4 regions of the Pantoea alfalfae genome follow, and region 4 is predicted to be linked to each of the others. Evidence: riboswitches for the same ligand, from Rfam matches in the RefSeq annotation. Region 4 holds a riboswitch; each other region holds the start of a gene.
What was found. Region 4 has a riboswitch for thiamine pyrophosphate ahead of thiC (phosphomethylpyrimidine synthase ThiC). Riboswitches for the same ligand answer to the same signal wherever they lie in the genome.
Positions count from the first base shown of each region.

Region 1: it holds a riboswitch for thiamine pyrophosphate, as region 4 does, so the genes downstream of both, K6R05_RS19520 (FAD-dependent oxidoreductase) here and thiC (phosphomethylpyrimidine synthase ThiC) in region 4, are expected to answer to the same signal.
Region 2: it holds a riboswitch for thiamine pyrophosphate, as region 4 does, so the genes downstream of both, thiM (hydroxyethylthiazole kinase) here and thiC (phosphomethylpyrimidine synthase ThiC) in region 4, are expected to answer to the same signal.
Region 3: it holds a riboswitch for thiamine pyrophosphate, as region 4 does, so the genes downstream of both, K6R05_RS20350 (TenA family protein) here and thiC (phosphomethylpyrimidine synthase ThiC) in region 4, are expected to answer to the same signal.

Region 1 covers NZ_CP082293.1:228,863-233,717, reverse strand. The annotation lists gene K6R05_RS19540 (ASCH domain-containing protein) at 143-556, shown strand; gene K6R05_RS19535 (HesA/MoeB/ThiF family protein) at 566-1,534, opposite strand; gene K6R05_RS19530 (thiazole synthase) at 1,544-2,302, opposite strand; gene thiS (sulfur carrier protein ThiS) at 2,305-2,502, opposite strand; gene K6R05_RS19520 (FAD-dependent oxidoreductase) at 2,486-3,430, opposite strand; TPP riboswitch at 3,562-3,681, opposite strand; gene K6R05_RS19515 (ArsR/SmtB family transcription factor) at 3,827-4,141, opposite strand; gene K6R05_RS19510 (alkene reductase) at 4,158-4,855, opposite strand, start outside.
Region 2 covers NZ_CP082292.1:1,385,350-1,390,204, reverse strand. The annotation lists gene thiD (bifunctional hydroxymethylpyrimidine kinase/phosphomethylpyrimidine kinase) at 1-722, opposite strand, end outside; gene thiM (hydroxyethylthiazole kinase) at 709-1,506, opposite strand; TPP riboswitch at 1,541-1,638, opposite strand; gene K6R05_RS06505 (hypothetical protein) at 1,937-2,134, shown strand; gene K6R05_RS06500 (AEC family transporter) at 2,232-3,191, shown strand; gene ahpF (alkyl hydroperoxide reductase subunit F) at 3,253-4,821, opposite strand.
Region 3 covers NZ_CP082295.1:24,706-29,560, reverse strand. The annotation lists gene ascF (PTS cellobiose/arbutin/salicin transporter subunit IIBC) at 1-1,374, shown strand, start outside; gene K6R05_RS20355 (6-phospho-beta-glucosidase) at 1,411-2,841, shown strand; TPP riboswitch at 2,903-3,005, shown strand; gene K6R05_RS20350 (TenA family protein) at 3,075-3,776, shown strand; gene K6R05_RS20345 (ABC transporter ATP-binding protein) at 3,773-4,513, shown strand; gene K6R05_RS20340 (ABC transporter permease) at 4,510-4,855, shown strand, end outside.
Region 4 covers NZ_CP082292.1:3,762,898-3,767,752, reverse strand. The annotation lists gene thiC (phosphomethylpyrimidine synthase ThiC) at 1-1,399, opposite strand, end outside; TPP riboswitch at 1,487-1,587, opposite strand; gene rsd (sigma D regulator) at 1,739-2,245, opposite strand; gene nudC (NAD(+) diphosphatase) at 2,335-3,105, shown strand; gene hemE (uroporphyrinogen decarboxylase) at 3,146-4,213, shown strand; gene nfi (deoxyribonuclease V) at 4,216-4,855, shown strand, end outside.

The DNA of each region.
Region 1 (4,855 bases), on a different replicon from region 4:
ATAATTAAGCCTGTTTTCCCATGAGCAGGCCGGGTAAGCTGTAACGCGCTTAGCAGCATATAAACCGCTGCTGCTTTATCTTAACGGCGACACTGGCCTGCATTTATTCCGGTCAGGCGCTTCTTTCATTAAGGATTTGCGGATGTCGATGACGCTGGAACAACTGCAGGACAAATATCCGGGTGCATTCACAGATGCATTCGGTGATTCCCCGGAATTAGCTAACGAGCTGGCAACGCTGATTATTGCCGGAAAAAAGGTAGCCACCTGCGGTTCGTTACAGAGCTGGCAGGATCAGGAAGTCCTGCCACAGCCGGGCGGCTACACCATTGTTCTGAACGGCGAAAAACGGCCCGTCTGCGTGATCCGCACTACCGGACTGTTCCTGACGCGCTTTGATCGCGTGACGCCCGAGATGGCGATGCTGGAGGGCGAAGGCGATCTCAGCCTCGACCACTGGCGGCAGGAACATCAGCGCTATTTCGAACGTGAAGGCTATTTCCACAGCGAAATGGAGCTGATCTTCGAAACGTTCCAACTGGTCGAGGTGATCTAAACCCGAACCTTACAGCGTATTTGCCGCCATCAACGCCAGACGCGTAACACCACGCGCGGCGAGGTTCTCAGCCGCCTGAGCTGCACGCATGCCACTGGCACACACCAGTACCACACGCTGATCGGATGGCGGCTGCCAGGCTGCTATCTGCTGCGGCAAAATCCGTAACACCCGTCCGGCCACACTGACCGGCGCTTCTTCGGGACTGCGCAGTTCCACAATGCAATCGTCCTCACTGAGCATCAGCTTATCGATAAACGGGATATCCGGCGCGTCGGATTCAGGTGCATCATCAAAGCGAAATTGCCTGATGTGCCAGTCCACAAAGTCGCAGTGAATCATGCAGCCGAGCGGCGACGGCGTCAGTTTCAATAACACACTCAGCACCATCTGGGCCTGCATTGCACCCAGCGTCGCTACCGCAGGCCCCATCACGCCCGCCGTATTGCAGTTTCCCGACGCTATCGGCAGTTGAGGAAAGAGCGCACGATACCCTGGCGCACCGCCGCAGAATCCGCCGACATAGCCTTTGCGACCCAGCACCGAGGCGCAGATCAGCGGCAGACCACGCGGAGAGCAGGCGTCGGAGAGTTGATAGGTGATGGCGAAGTTATCCGCCGCATCCACCACCAGATCGACCCCCTTCAGCGCCTGCGGCAGTTGGCTGGCGCTCAATATCTGGGGATGTGCCTCAACGTGGCAGTCAGGATTACGCAGCGCCAGCTCGCGCTGAGCACAGATTGCTTTCGGCTGGCCCACATCCCCGACGCCAAACAGCGTCTGCCGGTGGAGGTTGTGCAGCTCGACCCGATCGCCATCGTAAAGACGAATAAATCCGATGCCCGCTCCGGCCAGCAATGGCAGCAGCGTCGCGCTAAGGCCGCCCGCACCCACTACCAGCACCCTTGCCCCGCTCAGGCGCTGTTGCCCCGCTTCACCAATCTCCGGCAGCATCGCCTGTCGCTGATAACGCGTCATCGCTGCTCCTTAACTGAACTGTGCCAGACCAAAAATGGGCGTAGAAGCTGACGCCATGTCGCGTTGCTCCATCAATCCTGCCTGAAACGCCTCGTACCCGCCGTGGATCGCGGCGGCAAAGGCACCCGCCATGCGCACCGGATCGCGTGCTTTCGCTACCGCCGTGTTAAGCAGCACGCCATCAAAACCCATTTCCATCGCCTGTGCCGCCTGGCCTGGCGCACCGATGCCCGCATCAATAATCAGCGGCACACCTTTAAACCACGCACGCATGGCGCGTAGTCCCTCTATATTGCGCAGCCCCTGGCCGGAACCAATCGGCGCCCCCCAGGGCATCAGCACTTCACAACCCGCTTCCAGCAGTTTCTCGCCAACGATCAGATCTTCGGTAGTGTAGGGAAAGACCTGAAAGCCATCAGCACAGAGGATTCGGGCCGCTTCAACCAACGCAAAGGGATCTGGCTGCAGCGTGTCGGCATGACCAATCACTTCCAGCTTAATCCAGGGCGTGTCGAACAGTTCACGCGCCATCTGCGCCGTCGTCACCGCCTCTTTCACCGTGTGGCAGCCTGCGGTATTCGGCAGAATCCGTTTATTGAGCTGCTGCAACAGCGTGCGAAAGGCACCGCCTTCGCTGCCTTCACGACGCAGACTGACGGTAATGATCTCCGCACCGGATGCATCGATCGCCTGATGCAGAATGTCCGGTGACGGATAGCCGGCGGTGCCGAGCAGAAAGCGTGATTGCGGGGCAAATTGATAGAACATGGTTAACCTCCCTGCATCGGTGACAGGATTTCCAGCTGGCTGCCCGGCTCAAGCTGCTGGCTGGCATAACGGCTGCGCGGCACAAACTCACCGTTCAGCGCAGTGGCGACGGTGCGCGGGTCAATCTGCTGCTCCGCCATAAGTTCCGCCAGCGTGATTGCGCTGGTTTCAATCATGCGTCCATTAAGTTGAACTCGCATGAGTCATCTCCTGAGTGAGTTGCAGCATGAGTTTTTCAGCCATGATCGGGGCCAGTAAAAAGCCGTGGCGGTACAGCCCGTTTAACGAGAAGCGGCCATTTTCATAGCGGACTTCCGGCAGGTTCTGACGGTAGGCGGGACGCAGACCGGTGCCACTCTCCACGATGCGCGCTTCAGCCAGCGCCGGATGCAGGCTGTAAGCCGCGCTCAGCAACTCCATCATCGCCCTGCCGCTGATCGGGCTGCTGTCGTGACTTTCGACCATGGTGGCTCCGAGCATGAAGTGGCCTCCGGCACGCGGCACCAGATAGCAGGGAAAGCGCGGATGCAGCAGACGGACCGGACGGGAGAGCTGTACGTCGGTTGATTGCAGGATCAGCATTTCGCCCCGCACGGCGCGCAGGGCGGCCTGATGATCAAGAGCGTGAATGCCGCGGCAGTCGATAATTTTGCCACCGGATTTACCGCTGTGAAACGGTACGCCAGCGTCCTGCAGTGTGTCGCGCAGTTGCTGTAGTGCGCGACGCGGATCAAGATGCGCCTCTGCGGCAAAAAACAGGCCACGGGCGAAACGATTTTCCAGCGCCGGTTCGATGTCACCGGGCGCAACCCACCGATGCTGCTCCGTCATGCTGGCGAAGCGCGTCAGTTCGCGACTGTCTCGCGGCGGCGCAACCACCAGCGTGCCCTGCTGCTCAACGCCAACAACGCGTTGCGCCCACCAGGCCGCCGCATGCTGGCCCCATTCGATCACCTGCGGCGGCGCGCTTTCCGCTTCGCACCAGGGCGCAAGCATACCGCCCGCCCAGTGCGAGGCGGCACGACAGTCCTGCTGCGTAATAATTTCGACGGATTCTCCCCGCTCCCTGAGCAGTGTGGCGACGCACAGCCCGGCGACGCCGCTGCCGAGCACCGACCAGCGGCTCATGGTGTCCACCGGAGAGGAAGAAAGGGGTTCAGGATGAGATAGTTCACTTTGGCCTCGTTATCAGTTAACGAAGACCCGTGATACGGAGGGAAAAGGCAGAGACGTCGCGAACGCGCCCCTGCGGCAAGTATCGGATGCGATACCCGTCTTCCTACGCCAGTATCAACTGGGTCAGGTTCTAAGGGTCGCTAAGCCGCGCACTGCGCTATTAGCCTCTCAGTCTCTCTGGCGAGACTCCCCTGACGGCTTTAGTTGTAAGTTAAGCGGGCAGCTTCGTCAAGCCGCATGCGTGAAGACGCGCCAGAAATTCGGAGGATATGTGCAGGCGTTTACTGTGAGTGCAAAGGCTATGCATTCGCATATGAGAAAAGAGAGATGTGTTAAACGGCAGGTGCTCTAAAGCGCCTGCAGCGATTGTGTCACCACGTCGGTTATTTCACGAATACGCAATTCAGCGCGGCGATAGTAGGTCCATTTCCCGACTTTGCTGGCTTCGACCAGTCCCGCATTGTGCAGGGCTTTCAGACATAACGAGGTAGCGGGCTGTGATAAGCCCGCCTTGTCCTGGATGAGGGTGGCACAGACGCCATACTGAGCGAAGGGATAGAGCTGCGAATAGCCCGCAAACGCTTCGTCAGGATTTTTAAGCCACTTCAGTACTGCCACTCTGGTCGGGTTGGACAGTAACTTCAGGGCATTTTCGGGGGACATGCCGCCTCACATAAGATCAGGATTGAAAAACAGGATAGTCAGTATAGCCTTTCTCAGTGCCGCCATACAGGGAGGCGTTGTCGACCTCATTCAGCGGATAGCCCGATTTAATGCGCGCAGGCAAATCGGGATTCGCGATAAACGAGCGGCCAAAACCCGCCAGGTCGCCCCAGCCGTTATCCAGCATACGCTTTGCTTTTTCCGCCGTGTAGCGACCGGAATAGATGATCGGCGATCGGAATGCTTCCCTCAGTGCAACCCGGAAACACTCTGGCATATCCGGGCTATTATCCCAGTCCGCTTCGGCAATAGAGAGATAACCAACTTCCAGCTCATTCAGAAGCTGAGCGGCGCGGATGTAGGTTGCGTGGGGATCGCTTTCAACCAGGCCAAGATAGACGCGCTCTTCGTCGGTACTCGAAAACAGCGGCGCAAACCGCACGCCAACACGGTGGCTGCCAAATACCGAGCTGACCGCCTCAACCACTTCACGCAGAAAACGCAGACGATTCTCTGCTGAACCGCCATATTCATCCGTACGGAAGTTGGTGTGCTCCGAAATAAACTGGTTAATCAGATAACCGTTGGCGGAATGCAGTTCCACACCGTCAAAACCCGCCTCTTTTGCATTTTCCGCTGCGCGTCGGTAAAGCGCCACGATCTCTTTTACTTCCGCGTTGGTCAGTACCCGTGGTTCGCTGGGTGCGGTCAGTA
Region 2 (4,855 bases), 1.6 Mb from region 4:
TGCAACCAGTTTTTCGCTTCCTCAATCGTCTCTGCCCAGTCAGTATGGCGCGGACGTAACGCGGCTAAGGCGGCCGACAGCGTGCAGCCGGTGCCATGGGTATGACGGGTATGCACGCGTGGCGTGCTGAATCGCTGTTCCGCTGAGTGAGTAATCAGCCAGTCCGGACTCTCCGACGCCGCCAGATGACCGCCCTTCATCAGCACGGCCTGACAGCCGAGTGCCAGCAAGGCCCGCCCCTGCTCGCGCATCTCTGCCTCATTGGTGGCGATAGCGCAATCCAGCAACGCCGCCGCTTCCGGCAGATTTGGCGTGATCAGCGACACCTGCGGTAATAACTGCTCCCGTACGCTGGCCACGGCGTCTGGCGAAAGCAGCGCATCACCACTTTTCGCGACCATGACCGTATCCAGCACGACAAACGGGATCTCAGCACGCCTCAGCCGGGCTGCAACCTGTTCCACAATGGCCGTTTCAGACAGCATGCCGATTTTTGCGCTGTCGATACGCACATCATCCAGTACCGAATCGAGCTGGGCGGCAACAAAGTCAGGCGCAATGCGATAAACCGACTGCACGCCCTGGGTGTTTTGTGCCACCAGCGCGGTAATCACACTGGTGCCGTAGGCACCCAGAGCTGAGAAGGTTTTCAGATCGGCCTGGATGCCCGCGCCGCCACTGGGATCGGTACCGGCAATCGTCAGAGCATTAATGCGCTTCATGCTCTACCTCCAGCGTCCAGAGTGCATCAATAAACGCCGTGACAAAGCTGCCGGGTCCGGCTGCCTGCGCCGCTGCCTTTTCACCCGACAGGGCCATTATCTGACAGGCCGCCGCCACGTTCATCAGCCGATCGCCTGGCAGAGCAGTGAATCCCGCCACTACAGCAGAAAGTGCGCAGCCGGTTCCGACCACGCGCGTCATTAACGGGCTTCCACCGGTTATGGCAAGGAGTCGCCGGCCGTCGGTGGCGTAGTCCACTTCACCGGTGACGACCACAAGCGTGCTCCAGGTTTCCGCGAGCTGTTGGGCCGCATTGAGTGCTGCATCCGCCTGATGCAGCGTGTCGACACCGCGCCCGCCGCCGGCCTGTTGTGCCAGCGCCAGAATCTCTGACGCATTTCCCCGAATCACCGCCGGTTGCTGGCTGAGCAGTTGCTGACAGAAGTCGCTGCGCAGCGTCAGCGCGCCGACGGCAACCGGATCGAGTGTCCAGGGGGTGCCCGCCTGATTAGCCGCGATAACGGCAGCCTGCATCGCCTGCTGGCGCTCGCGGGTTAACGTGCCCACGTTAATCAGCAACGCATCGGCAAAGCGGCCGAACTGTGCCGCTTCGTCAGCATCGATCACCATTGCCGGTGAGGCATTGAGCGCGAGTAACACATTGGCAGTGAAGTTCTGGACCACGTCATTGGTCATGCAGTGCACCAGCGGTGACTGACGGCGGAAAGTGTGCAGAACGGGCGCGAAGTGCGCAGCAGAAAGGTGTTGAGATTGATGTGTCATCGTAGCTCCCAACCGGCGAACAAGAAGGCGAATGCGGTCAGGCATCAGACTTCCCTACGCTGGCATTATCCAGATCAGGTAATACGGGTATTTCTCAGCCTTCATTTAAGAAGGGCACCCCGAGTCGTGTTACGGCTTGCAGCATAGGCAAGCCGTACTGTTAAAGCAAGCCTGGAAAATAATCGGAACTGAAACAATTCACATGATCCCGATCAACTCTCAGCAGTACAAAAAAAGGCTTAATGCTGCGGGCTATCGGAATACCTCTTTATAAGTAGAAGTGTTTATTACCCTGATGAGTAATATTTCCCGCAGTGAATCTGGTGACCCCATAATAACTAACCTGCTCGCAGCATTATCGTAAAAAACACGTTATTTCATGGAGTTAAAAAACTTCTGAAGCGGAACTTCATACTATTCAGGACGTATGATGCGATTTTTAGCGCTTATTCCACACCGTCATCGATGGCAGGAGATTAATATTGAACGCAAGGGTGCCGTGGCACCCAATGGCAGACAGTACCTCTCCACCTATCTTTCCGCCCGCTGCACAGGCTGTGGCGAAATTATTCACCGGGTCTATTATCGGGATATCAGTGACAGACAGGCACGCCGCTGGTTAGGTTAGTGTCCGGGCAACGGTCATTCCAGACACAGTTCAAGTTAACAGTTAGTTAGTAATTTGTTAGTCTGGTAACTAATGATCGCCTGACCAGACTCTCTCTATGCCACTGCTGTTTGAAAGCTTAAGCCATCAAATTTATCTGTCAGCCCCGCTGTTTATCCTGATCCTGCTGGGATACTGTCTGACGCGCCTCGGAAAATGGCCCGCCAGCATCAGCGAAGGGATGAACCGCTTTGTATTTAACGTCGCACTGCCCTGCATGCTGTTTCGGGTGATGAGCACCTTCTCGCAAAGTCCGCCGGTGGATGCGCGCCTGTTGCTGGCCTTCTTCGGCAGTTGCCTGCTGGTGTTTATCGTGGGGCGACTGCTGGCAACAAGGCTGTTCAATCTGGATGGCGTAGCGGCGTCGGTTTTTGCGCTGGGCGGCATCTTTTCCAATAACGTGATGCTGGGGATCCCGGTGGCCACAGTACTGCTGGGGCCAGAAGCCCTGCCCCCGGTGGCGCTGGTTCTGGTATTTAACAGCCTGATCCTCTGGACCTTACTCACCGTTTCGGTCGAATGGGCGAAACAGGGCAGCTTCTCGCTGGAAGGCGTGTGGCGCACCCTGATTGGGGTAGTAAAGAATCCACTCATCATCGGCATTCTCAGCGGGACGGCCTGGAGTTTTCTGCAGCGTCCTTTGCCGATGCTGGCCGCAGAACCGTTAAAGATGCTGGCTTCACTGGCCGCGCCCCTGTCGCTGGTGACGCTGGGCATGAGCCTGGCGCATTATCGGGTGCGGGAAGGACTTAAAGAGAGCTATACCCTCTGCCTGCTGAAGCTGGTGCTGCAGCCGATGACGGTATGGGCTATCGCGTGGCTGACCGATTTGCCACCGCTGGAGAGTAAAGTGGTGGTACTGCTGGGATCGATGGCAGTCGGGGTTAACGTCTATCTGATGTCGCAGAAGTTCAATGTCATTACCGGCCCGGCGGCGGCGAGTATGCTGTTTTCAACGGTATTTGCGGCGGTGACGACGCCGATATGGATGATGCTGATGACACTGGCGGGCTATTAACAGGCTAAAAAAAAGCCCCTCAGCAGGCGTGCTGAAGGGCTATTGTCTGGTTAACTAAATGTTATTCAGCCGATTTGGTACGAATCAGATAGTCAAACGCGCTCAGTGAGGCTTTAGCACCTTCACCACTGGCGATGATGATCTGTTTGTACGGCACGGTGGTGCAGTCGCCCGCAGCAAACACGCCCTTCAGGCTGGTTTCGCATTTACCATCGATGATGATCTCACCCATTTTGTTGCGCTCAACCGCGCCTTCCAGCCACGGGGTGTTCGGCAGCAGACCGATCTGAACGAAGATACCGGAGAGCGGCAGCTCGTGGGTGGTCTGCGTCGTACGGTCGATATAGTGCAGGCCGGTCACTTTGGTGCCGTCGCCTTTCACTTCAGTGGTCTGCGCGTTCAGGATCACATCAACGTTCTTCAGGCTGCGCAGCTTATCCTGCAGCACCTGATCGGCGCGCATCTCACCGGCAAACTCCAGCAGCGTAACGTGTTCAACGATACCGGCCAGATCGATGGCCGCTTCCACGCCGGAGTTACCGCCGCCGATCACCGCTGTGCGTTTGCCTTTGAACAGCGGACCATCGCAGTGTGGGCAGTAGGTCACGCCTTTGGTGCGATACTCTTCTTCACCCGGCACGCCCATGTTACGCCAGCGTGCGCCGGTCGCCAGGATGATGCTGCGGGATTTCAATACTGCGCCGGAGGCGGTTTCGATGGCGTGCATTCCGCCCTCTTTCGCTGCCGGGATCAGTTTGATGGCGCTCTGGCTTTCAATGACGTCCACGTTGTAATCATCCACGTGTGCGCGCAGTGAACCGGCCAGTTTTGCCCCTTCGGTTTTCGGTACGGAGATATAGTTTTCGATATCGACCGTGTCAAGCACCTGGCCGCCAAAACGCTCACCCAGCAGGCCGGTACGGATGCCTTTACGTGCTGAGTAGATGGCTGCCGCTGCGCCCGCCGGACCACTGCCGATAATCAGGACTTCATACGCGTCACGCTTGTTCAGCTCTTCTGCCGCACGTTTATCCGCATTGGTATCCACTTTGCTGACGATTTCCGCCAGGCTCATGCGACCCTGACCAAACTCTTTACCATTGAGGTAAACCGCTGGCACGCCCATCACGTTACGTTCCTGAATCTCGTTCTGGAACAGGCCACCGTCGATAGCGGTGTGGCTGATGCGCGGATTAATCACCGCCATAAGGTTCAGCGCCTGTACGACGTCAGGGCAGTTATGGCATGAGAGTGAATAGTAAGTTTCGAAATGGAAGTCACTGTCCAGCGCCGCGATCTGATCCAGCAGGCTCTGTGCTTCTTTCGACGGATGCCCACCGGTCTGTAACAGCGCCAGCACCAGTGAGGTAAATTCGTGACCCAGTGGGGAACCGGCAAAACGCGGGCCGCTGTTCGAACCTGGGTTAGTGATCAGAAATGAGGGCTTACGCACCTGACGATCGTTCTCTTCGCGGAAGCTGACTTTGTCAGACAGGCCGGCGATATCAACCAACAGTTCACGAATCTCGGTTGATTTTGCACCCTCATCCAGGGTGGCGATCAACTCAACAGGTTTGGTTAATTTCTCAAGGTAAGCCTTGAGCTGCGTCTTCAAATTTGTGTCGAGCATAGTGATATCCTGGTCAAAAAATCGGGTGCCGCAG
Region 3 (4,855 bases), on a different replicon from region 4:
CTGCGGTTTGTGGTGAAAGATGAAACTCGGGTCGACTATCCCCGCCTCAAAGCGATTAAAGGTGTCATGGGTGTGGTGCACAACGACACGCAGTGCCAGGTGATCATTGGCAATAACGTCTCTCAGGCTTACCAGGCGGTACTGGCACTGGGATCGCCCGGTGCGGTAGCCCCTGAACCGGTGAAGCGCAAAATCACCCTGCGAAGCATCGGCGCGGGCATTCTGGATGCGCTGGTGGGCACCATGTCACCACTCATCCCGGCGATTATTGGCGGGTCGATGGTTAAGCTGCTGGCGATGATTCTGGATATGGCTGGCGTGTTTGAGAAAGGTTCGTCAACGCTGGTGATCCTCAACGTGATTGGCGACGGCGCATTCTTCTTTCTGCCTGTCATGGTGGCAGCCTCTGCGGCGCTGAAATTCAAAACCAATATGTCGCTGGCGATCGCGATTGCTGGCGTACTGGTGCATCCCAATTTTGTTGAGCTGATGGCAAAAGCGGCGCAGGGTCAGCACGTTGAATTCGCTTTCATTCCGGTGACGGCGGTGAAATATACCTACACGGTGATCCCGGCACTGGTGATGACCTGGATTCTGTCGCACATCGAGCGCGGCGTGGACCGTATTACCCCGGCCGTTACCAAAAACTTTCTGAAACCGATGTTGATTGTGCTGATTGCTGCCCCTATCGCGATTGTGCTGATTGGCCCGATTGGCATCTGGATCGGCAGCGGCATCTCTGCGCTGGTTTACACCGTGCATGGCTATCTTGGCTGGCTTTCCGTCGCGATTATGGGTGCCATCTGGCCGCTGCTGGTGATGACCGGGATGCATCGTGTGTTCACACCGACCATCATCCAGACCATTGCTGAAACCGGCAAAGAGGGCATGGTGATGCCGTCAGAAATTGGTGCCAATCTCTCGCTGGGCGGATCGTCGCTGGCAGTGGCGTTCCGCACCAAAAACCGCGAACTGCGTCAGACGGCACTGGCAGCAGCAGCGTCTGCCATCATTGCCGGCATTTCTGAACCGGCGCTGTATGGTGTGGCGGTTCGTCTGAAACGTCCGCTGATCGCCTGTCTGATCAGCGGTTTTATCTGCGGCGCGGTCGCGGGCATTGGCGGGCTGGCCAGCCACTCAATGGCCTCACCGGGTCTTTTCACCAGCGTTCAGTTTTTTGACCCCAGCAATCCCATCAGTATCGTCTGGGTCGGTGCGGTTATGGTGTTGTCGGTGGTGCTGTCGTTTGTGCTGACGCTGCTGTTAGGGTTTGAAGATATTCCTGAAGCGGAAACTGAAACGAAATCCGAATCCGCTACCGCCGCGCATCCCGCGCCGCTTACCGAACGCACCAACGCGATTAATAGCCACTAAAGGAAAGGGTCATTCTGACCCGGAAAAGAGGATTGCATGTCTGATTCAAGGTTCCCGCAAGGATTTTTATGGGGCGGCGCGTTAGCCGCCAATCAGAGTGAAGGCGGTTTTCGTGAGGGCGGAAAGGGCGCAACCACCGTCGATATGATCCCGCATGGCCCACACCGACTGGCGGTCAAACTGGGTCTGGAAAAGCGCTTTACGCTGCGGGATGATGAATTTTATCCCAGCCATGATGCCATTGATTTCTATCATCGCTATCCGGAAGATATTGCGCTGATGGCGGAAATGGGATTCAGCGTATTTCGTACGTCAATTGCCTGGAGCCGCCTCTATCCAAACGGTGATGAACTGACGCCCAATCCAGAAGGCATCGCTTTTTACCGTGCCGTCTTTGAGGAGTGCCGGAAATATAATATCGAACCGCTGGTTACGCTCTGTCATTTCGATGTGCCGATGCATCTGGTGACCGAATATGGCTCATGGCGCAATCGCAAAATGGTCGACTTCTTTGCCCGCTATGCCCGCAGCTGTTTCGAGGCGTTTGATGGCCTGGTGAAATACTGGCTAACCTTTAACGAGATCAATATCCTGCTGCACAGCCCGTTTTCCGGTGCGGGTCTGGTGTTCGAACCGGGTGAGAATAAGGAGCAGGTGAAGTATCAGGCGGCGCATCACGAACTGGTTGCCAGCGCGCTGGTTACGCGGATCGCGCATGAAGTGAATCCAGCAAATCAGATCGGCTGTATGCTGGCAGGCGGCAACTTTTATCCGTGGTCCAGTAAACCAGAGGATGTCTGGGCGGCGCTGGAGAAGGATCGTGAAAACCTGTTCTTCATTGATGTGCAGGCACGCGGTGCCTATCCGGCTTACGCCGCCCGCGTGTTCCGGGAAAAAGGCGTTACGCTTGAGATCGCTGATGGCGATGCCGATATCCTGAAAAATAGCGTCGACTTTGTCTCGTTCAGTTATTACGCCTCTCGCTGCGCCTCGGCGGAAATGAACGAACAGAACAGCAGCGCAGCCAATGTGGTGAAATCCCTGACCAATCCCCATGTGCCACGCAGTGAGTGGGGCTGGGGCATCGATCCACTGGGCTTACGCATTACTATGAATATGATGTATGACCGTTACCAGAAGCCACTTTTCCTGGTAGAGAATGGCCTGGGGGCGCGCGATGAAATCGACGCGAATGGCGAGATCAATGATGATTATCGTATCAGCTATCTGCGTGAACACATCCGCGCCATGGGCGATGCCATTGAAGATGGCGTGCCGGTGATGGGTTACACCAGCTGGGGCTGCATCGATCTGGTTGCCGCCTCAACCGGTGAAATGAGCAAGCGCTACGGTTTCGTCTACGTTGACCGCGACGACCTGGGTAACGGCACGCTGGCGCGCACGCGCAAAAAGTCTTTCTGGTGGTATAAGAAAGTGATTGCCAGCAACGGGGCCAATCTTGAGTGACATTGTCACTGAATAACGCGTACTGGTGTCGTTGTACTCCAGCAATAAATATCGTATAACGAATGTCTCCGAGGGGTGTCCTGTCATGGGCTGAGATGGCGCAAGCCGAACCCTTTGAACCTGATCTGGGTCATGCCAGCGAAGGGACGGGTCGGCAGATGTTCTGCCTCATCTCCTGCTTCATCCCCTGTTCCAGACCTTATGCCCGGATCTCCCCTGTTACTGGAGATCCTATGTCACATCCGCTTTTCGAAACCGGTTTTTATGGTCGTCTGCGCCAGCAGGCGGGCACGCAATGGCACGATTATGTCAGGCACAATTTTGTGCAGCAGCTCGGTCAGGGTACGCTGCCACCCGCCGCTTTCCGCCACTATCTCACCCAGGATTATCTGTTCCTGCTGCACTTCGCCCGTGCGTGGGGCCTGTTGATCAGTAAGCTCTCTGAACCGGCTGCGTTACGCAGCGCGACGGCATCGCTGAACGCCATTATCAGCGAACTGCCGCTGCATCTGGCTTACTGCCAGCAATGGGGCATCAGCGAAGAGGCGGTGGCGAGCGAACCTGAGGCAATGGAAACAATCAATTATACCCGCTACGTGCTGGACGTGGGTCACACCGGAGATGCGCTGGCGCTGATGACGGCGCTGATGCCCTGCGTCGCCGGTTATGCGGAAATCGGCCTGAGGCTGCTGGACAATCCTGCGACCTGCTTTGAGGGGAATCCTTACGCGGCATGGATTGAGAATTACGGCGATGAGTCCTACCTGACGGGCGTCGGTTCCTCACTGTTGCTGTTTGAAACTTTGGCTCAGCAGCGCGCCGGTGAACAACGTATTAACTCACTGTCGGAGATTTTTACGACCGCAACCCGGCTGGAAGCGGCGTTCTGGCAGATGGGTCTTAATCATGCTGACGGTCTGCGGGGCAGCTCATGAAGCCGCTGAACGATGCCGTGCCGCCGGGTATTTCCGTTCGCCAGCTCTGCCTGACGCTGGATCAGCAGCCATTGTTCAGCGAGCTTAATCTGGAGATCGCGGGTGGTGCATTTACCGCTTTGCTGGGTGCCAGCGGCGTAGGTAAAAGCAGCCTGATGCGAGTGATTGCCGGTCTGACGCCGCCCACTTCGGGACAAATTAAGGGCAGCGATGGTCTGCCGCTGGCCGGGCGCATCGCCTGGATGGGGCAACAGGATTTGCTCTATCCCTGGCTGACGGTGGAACAGAACGTCTGCCTCGCCAGCCGCTTGAAAGGTGAGAAAGCCGATCGTGATCTGGTGCAGCATCTGCTGGCGCGGGTTGGCCTGAGCCACTGTGCCCGTGCGCGACCTGCGACACTTTCGGGCGGTATGCGTCAGCGGGTAGCGCTGGCGCGTACCCTCTATACCCGTCAGCCCATTGTACTGATGGATGAGCCCTTCTCGGCGCTGGATGCACTGACCCGGACACAGATTCAGACTCTGGCGGCAGAAGTGCTGGCCGGACATACCGTGCTGCTGATCACTCATGATGCCGCGGAAGCCTGTCGCCTCGGTCATCACCTGCTGGTAATGGGTTCAGCAGGCATTGAAACCTGCCCGCCACTCCAGGGCCAGCCACCACGGGCAGCAGACGATACCAGCGTGATCCAGAGTCAGGCCACCTTGCTGAAACAGCTAAGCAGGCTGGGCGGATGAGATTACGTTTCGCCGCGCTTCGCCGTGGAGTCATGCTCTCTGCCGGATTGATTACGCTGTGGTGGCTCGCCACACTCACTTCCGTTCCGGCCTTTCTGCTGCCCTCGCCCGCTGCGGTTGCTACCGCACTGTGGGACAACGCTGGCTATCTCGGCCATCACAGCCTGATCACCCTGACTGAAATCCTCATCGGTATGGCGCTCGGCGTGCTGCTGGGCGCGGTGCTGGCACTGGGCATGACCTTTTCGCCGTGGTTACAGCGCTGGATGATGCCGCTGGTGATCACCAGCCAGGCGATTCCGGTATTTGCCCTGGCACCGCTATTGGTGCTCTGGTTTGGCT
Region 4 (4,855 bases):
TCAGCGGCCCAAGCGTGTAGAAGGGAGCTTCATTGCACAGATCGAGCTGTTCAGTCATATTACGGCGGATCATATGCATCGGCACATGTCCCGGACCTTCAATCATCACCTGAACGTCATACTCCCAGGCAATACGCGTCAGTTCGCCCAGGGTACGCAGTTCGGCAAACTGCGCCTCATCGTTGGCATCCTGAATGGAACCCGGACGCAGACCATCGCCCAGCGACAGGGAGACATCGTAAGCGGCGCAGATTTCACAAATCTCGCGGAAGTGCTCATACAGGAAGCTCTCCTGATGGTGGGACAGGCACCATTTCGCCATGATCGAGCCACCCCGCGAGACAATTCCCGTGAGGCGTTTCGCCGTCATCGGGACATAACGCAGCAGTACGCCCGCGTGAATAGTGAAGTAATCGACGCCCTGTTCCGCCTGCTCCAGCAGCGTGTCCCGGAATATTTCCCAGTTCAGCGCCTCGGCCACGCCATTCACTTTTTCCAGCGCCTGATAGATCGGCACGGTCCCGATGGGCACCGGGCTGTTTCGCAAAATCCATTCTCGCGTTTCATGAATATAGCGACCGGTAGAGAGATCCATCACCGTGTCGGCACCCCAGCGGGTCGACCACACCAGCTTTTCTACTTCTTCCTCGATAGAAGAGGTGACTGCCGAGTTACCGATGTTGGCATTGACCTTGACGAGGAAGTTACGGCCAATGATCATCGGCTCCGATTCAGGATGATTGATATTGGCAGGGATAATGGCGCGTCCGTCAGCGACCTCCTGACGGACAAACTCGGGTGTGATATCGGCGGGCAGATGCGCGCCAAAACTGTGCCCCGGATGCTGTTGCAGCAGCACCTCACTGCGGATTCGCTCACGGCCCATGTTTTCCCGCAGGGCGATGAACTCCATCTCCGGGGTAATCATGCCCTGACGGGCATAGTGCAGTTGCGTGACACGGCGGCCTGCACGGGCGCGTCGCGGTGTTGGCAGGTGATCGAAGCGCAGATGATCCAGCCCCTCGTCAGCCAGTCGCTGCTGGGTATAGCCCGAGCTGTTCTGCTCAAGAAGCTCACTGTCGTCGCGTTCAGCAATCCAGCGTGCGCGCAGCTTTTCCAGACCGCGATGCACATCAATCTGTGCCGCGGGATCGCCATACGCACCTGCCGTATCATAGACCGGCACCGCTTCATTTTGCTCATAGAGAGGCTGTTCTTTGCTGCCGCCGATATGGGTCGGGCTTAGGGTGATTTCACGCATCGGCACGCGAATATCTTCCCGGCTACCGGTAATCCAGACGCGACGGGACTGAGGAAAAGCACTGCCGCTTTGCAGGGAATCGATAAATTCCTGCGCCTGGGTACGCTGTTCACGACGGGACATTTTTGGGTCAGACATAGCAATCTTCCTGTTAAGGGGGAACGATGCTTGTCCGGAGTTCGGAAGGAGTAACCGTATAGACAGCACAGGCATGCTGGCATACAGAGAAGTTTTACTCTTGTTCCCTACGCAGGTTCTAACCTGGTCAGGTTCCGCGGATCCCGAATTAACGGTCTCAGCCCAACTGGGCACTCCGACAAGAAGCGGTTTTTTCGCGGGTGTCTGATAACAGACTCGGGCGTAAAACCTCACATTTCAAAGCTAAAATAAAAAAGGTTCTTTGGAGAGCGCTCCTCAGAACCTGTTCAGCATAAAAGGGCTACAGGATAATCTCAAGCCCTTTGCCATTGTTAACCACTAAGCCGGACGCGCGATTTGGCTGTCATTCGCCACTGGTGGCGTAGCAAGCTGGTTATCCCAGGCCAGCTGAATCAGCTTATCTTCCAGCGTAAAGCGTGATTCCAGCACTTCACCCACTTCGGAGAGAGCCTGCTGGAAGGTCATGCAGTTTTCATCATCAATGGCCTGCTGCAGGTGACCGTCATACAGCTGCATCAGACGCTCAGTGTTTGCCTCCAGCGGAGGGTAGATCTGCGCGGCGGCGATCATCGGGCTGTCGCCACTCATTTCACTGATCACGCGCTCATAGATACTGAAGTGACCGGCAGAAAGATAGTCGACCAGGCCGTGACAGAAGTTGTCGAGTGCCTGCTCATCAAGACGCGTCAGCGCCTCTTTTTTAGGTTTAAGACCGACCAGGTGATAATAGGTCACCAGTAGCTGGCGACGCGCTTCAAGCCACGAATCGACCAGTTCATTACTGCCACCTACGCGTTCAGCCAGGACGTCTAACTGGTTAAGCATATCTAACTCCATGTGAGTTATAGTTGTTTATCTACACACTTAACATCAGGGCTTCAGCGTGCGAGTTGACGCTAAGGATGACGAAATAAATGCAATGCGAAATCTCAAGCGTAGACGCTGGATGGTGGATTGTCAGCCATGAACAAAAACTTTGGTTGCCACAAGGTGATTTACCCCACGGAAACGCCGAAAAATTCGGTTTAACTGGCAGTAAGGCCCGGACCATTGGTGAATGGCAGGGCGAAAAAGTCTGGCTGATTTGTGAGCCGCGTTCCTCCGATATGTTCTCCATGCGACAGCTGATCGATCAGGATGTGGCGCTGTTTCAGCTGGTGGGTCGCGGTGTACAGCTGGCGGAGTTCTACCGCTCTCATCGCTGGTGCGGCTACTGCGGACATGAGATGCACCACAGCAAACATGAATTTGCCTGTCTCTGCAGTCATTGCCGTGAGCGTTACTATCCGCAGATCGCGCCCTGCATCATTGTGGCTATCCGTCGCGGCGATGAAATCCTGCTGGCGAATCATGCCCGCCATCGCAACAAGGTCTACACCGTGCTGGCCGGTTTTGTGGAGGTCGGCGAGACGCTGGAGCAGGCCGTTGCCCGGGAAGTGATGGAAGAGAGCAATATCCGCGTCAAAAACGTCCGTTACGTGACCTCCCAGCCTTGGCCCTTCCCGCAATCGCTGATGACGGCGTTCATGGCGGAGTATGACAGCGGCGATCTGCAACATGACGGTAAAGAGCTGCTGGATGCCGCCTGGTTCCGTTTTGATGCGCTGCCTTTGCTGCCACCGCCAGGCACGGTAGCGCGCCGCCTGATTGAAGATACCGTCGCCCTGTGCCGCGCCGAAGCGTGAAAGTGCTACACTACACGCCTGTTATTGAGAGAGTGTTGAGATGAGTGAACTGAAGAACGATCGTTATTTGCGTGCCCTGTTACGTCAGCCGGTTGATGTCACGCCGGTATGGATGATGCGACAAGCCGGGCGCTATTTGCCGGAGTACAAAGCGACACGCGCCCAGGCGGGTGATTTCATGTCGCTGTGTAAAAACGCCGAGCTGGCCTGTGAAGTGACCCTGCAGCCGCTGCGCCGTTATCCGCTGGATGCCGCCATCCTCTTCAGTGACATCCTGACCATTCCGGATGCGATGGGACTGGGTCTCTACTTTGAAACCGGCGAAGGTCCGCGTTTCTCTAATCCTGTGACCTGCCGCGCTGACGTTGAGCGTTTGCCGGTGCCCGATCCTGAAATGGAGCTGGGCTATGTGATGAATGCGGTCCGCACCATCCGTAAAAACCTGAATGGCGATCTGCCGCTGATTGGCTTCTCAGGCAGTCCGTGGACGCTGGCCACCTACATGGTGGAAGGCGGCAGCAGTAAGGCCTTTACTAAAATTAAGAAGATGATGTATGCCGATCCGGCGACGCTGCACGCGATGCTGGATAAGCTGGCCGACAGCGTCATCCTCTATCTCAACGCTCAGATCCGCGCCGGAGCGCAGTCCGTCATGGTCTTTGATACCTGGGGCGGCGTGCTGACCGGTCGTGACTATCGCGAATTCTCCCTGCACTACATGCACAAGATTGTCGATGGCCTGCTGCGTGAAAACGACGGCCGCCGCGTGCCGGTGACGCTCTTTACCAAAGGCGGCGGACAGTGGCTGGAAGCGATGGCTGCCACCGGTTGTGATGCGCTGGGTCTCGACTGGACCACCGATATTGATGATGCACGCCGCCGCGTAGGCGACAAAGTTGCGCTGCAGGGCAACATGGATCCCTCTATGCTCTATGCGGCACCTGAACGTATCGAGCAGGAGGTGGCCGGTATTCTGGAGCGTTTTGGCTCAGGCACTGGTCATGTCTTTAATCTGGGGCATGGCATTCATCAGGACGTTCCGCCCGAAAATGCCGGTGTCTTTGTTGATGCTGTGCATCGTTTATCGCGTCCCTGGCATCAGGAGTAATTATGGACATTGCCGCACTTCGCGCTGAGCAGTTACAACGCGCCGCTGACGTGGTGCGTGAAGATGACTTTGACGTTCTGCCGCCCCGCTTTATTGGCGGGGCAGACGTTGGGTTTGAGCAGGACGGCACCGTCACGCGGGCGGCGATGGTGATACTGGAATATCCCTCGTTAAAACTGGTGGAGCATCGCATCGCGCGCGTTGAGACCACCATGCCCTATATTCCGGGCTTTCTCTCCTTCCGTGAATATCCGGCGCTGATGGCTGCCTGGCAGATGCTGGAGCAAAAGCCTGATCTGTTGTTTGTGGATGGACACGGTATTTCGCATCCAAGACGGCTGGGCGTCGCATCGCATTTTGGCCTGCTGGTCGATGTGCCCACTATTGGTGTTGCGAAAAGTCGTCTCTGCGGGCGTTTTGACGATCTGGATGCGCAGCCTGGCAGCCGTCAGCCGCTGATCGACAAAGGTGAGCAGATAGGCTGGGTATGGCGCAGCAAGCTGCGTTGTAATCCGCTGTTTGTCGCCACCGGTCATCGTGTCAGCCTGGATACGGCGCTGCAGTGGGTCGAAAACTGTACGCGCGGTTACCGGTTGCCGGAACCTACCCGCTGGGCCGATGCGGTTGCCTCTAACCGAACCG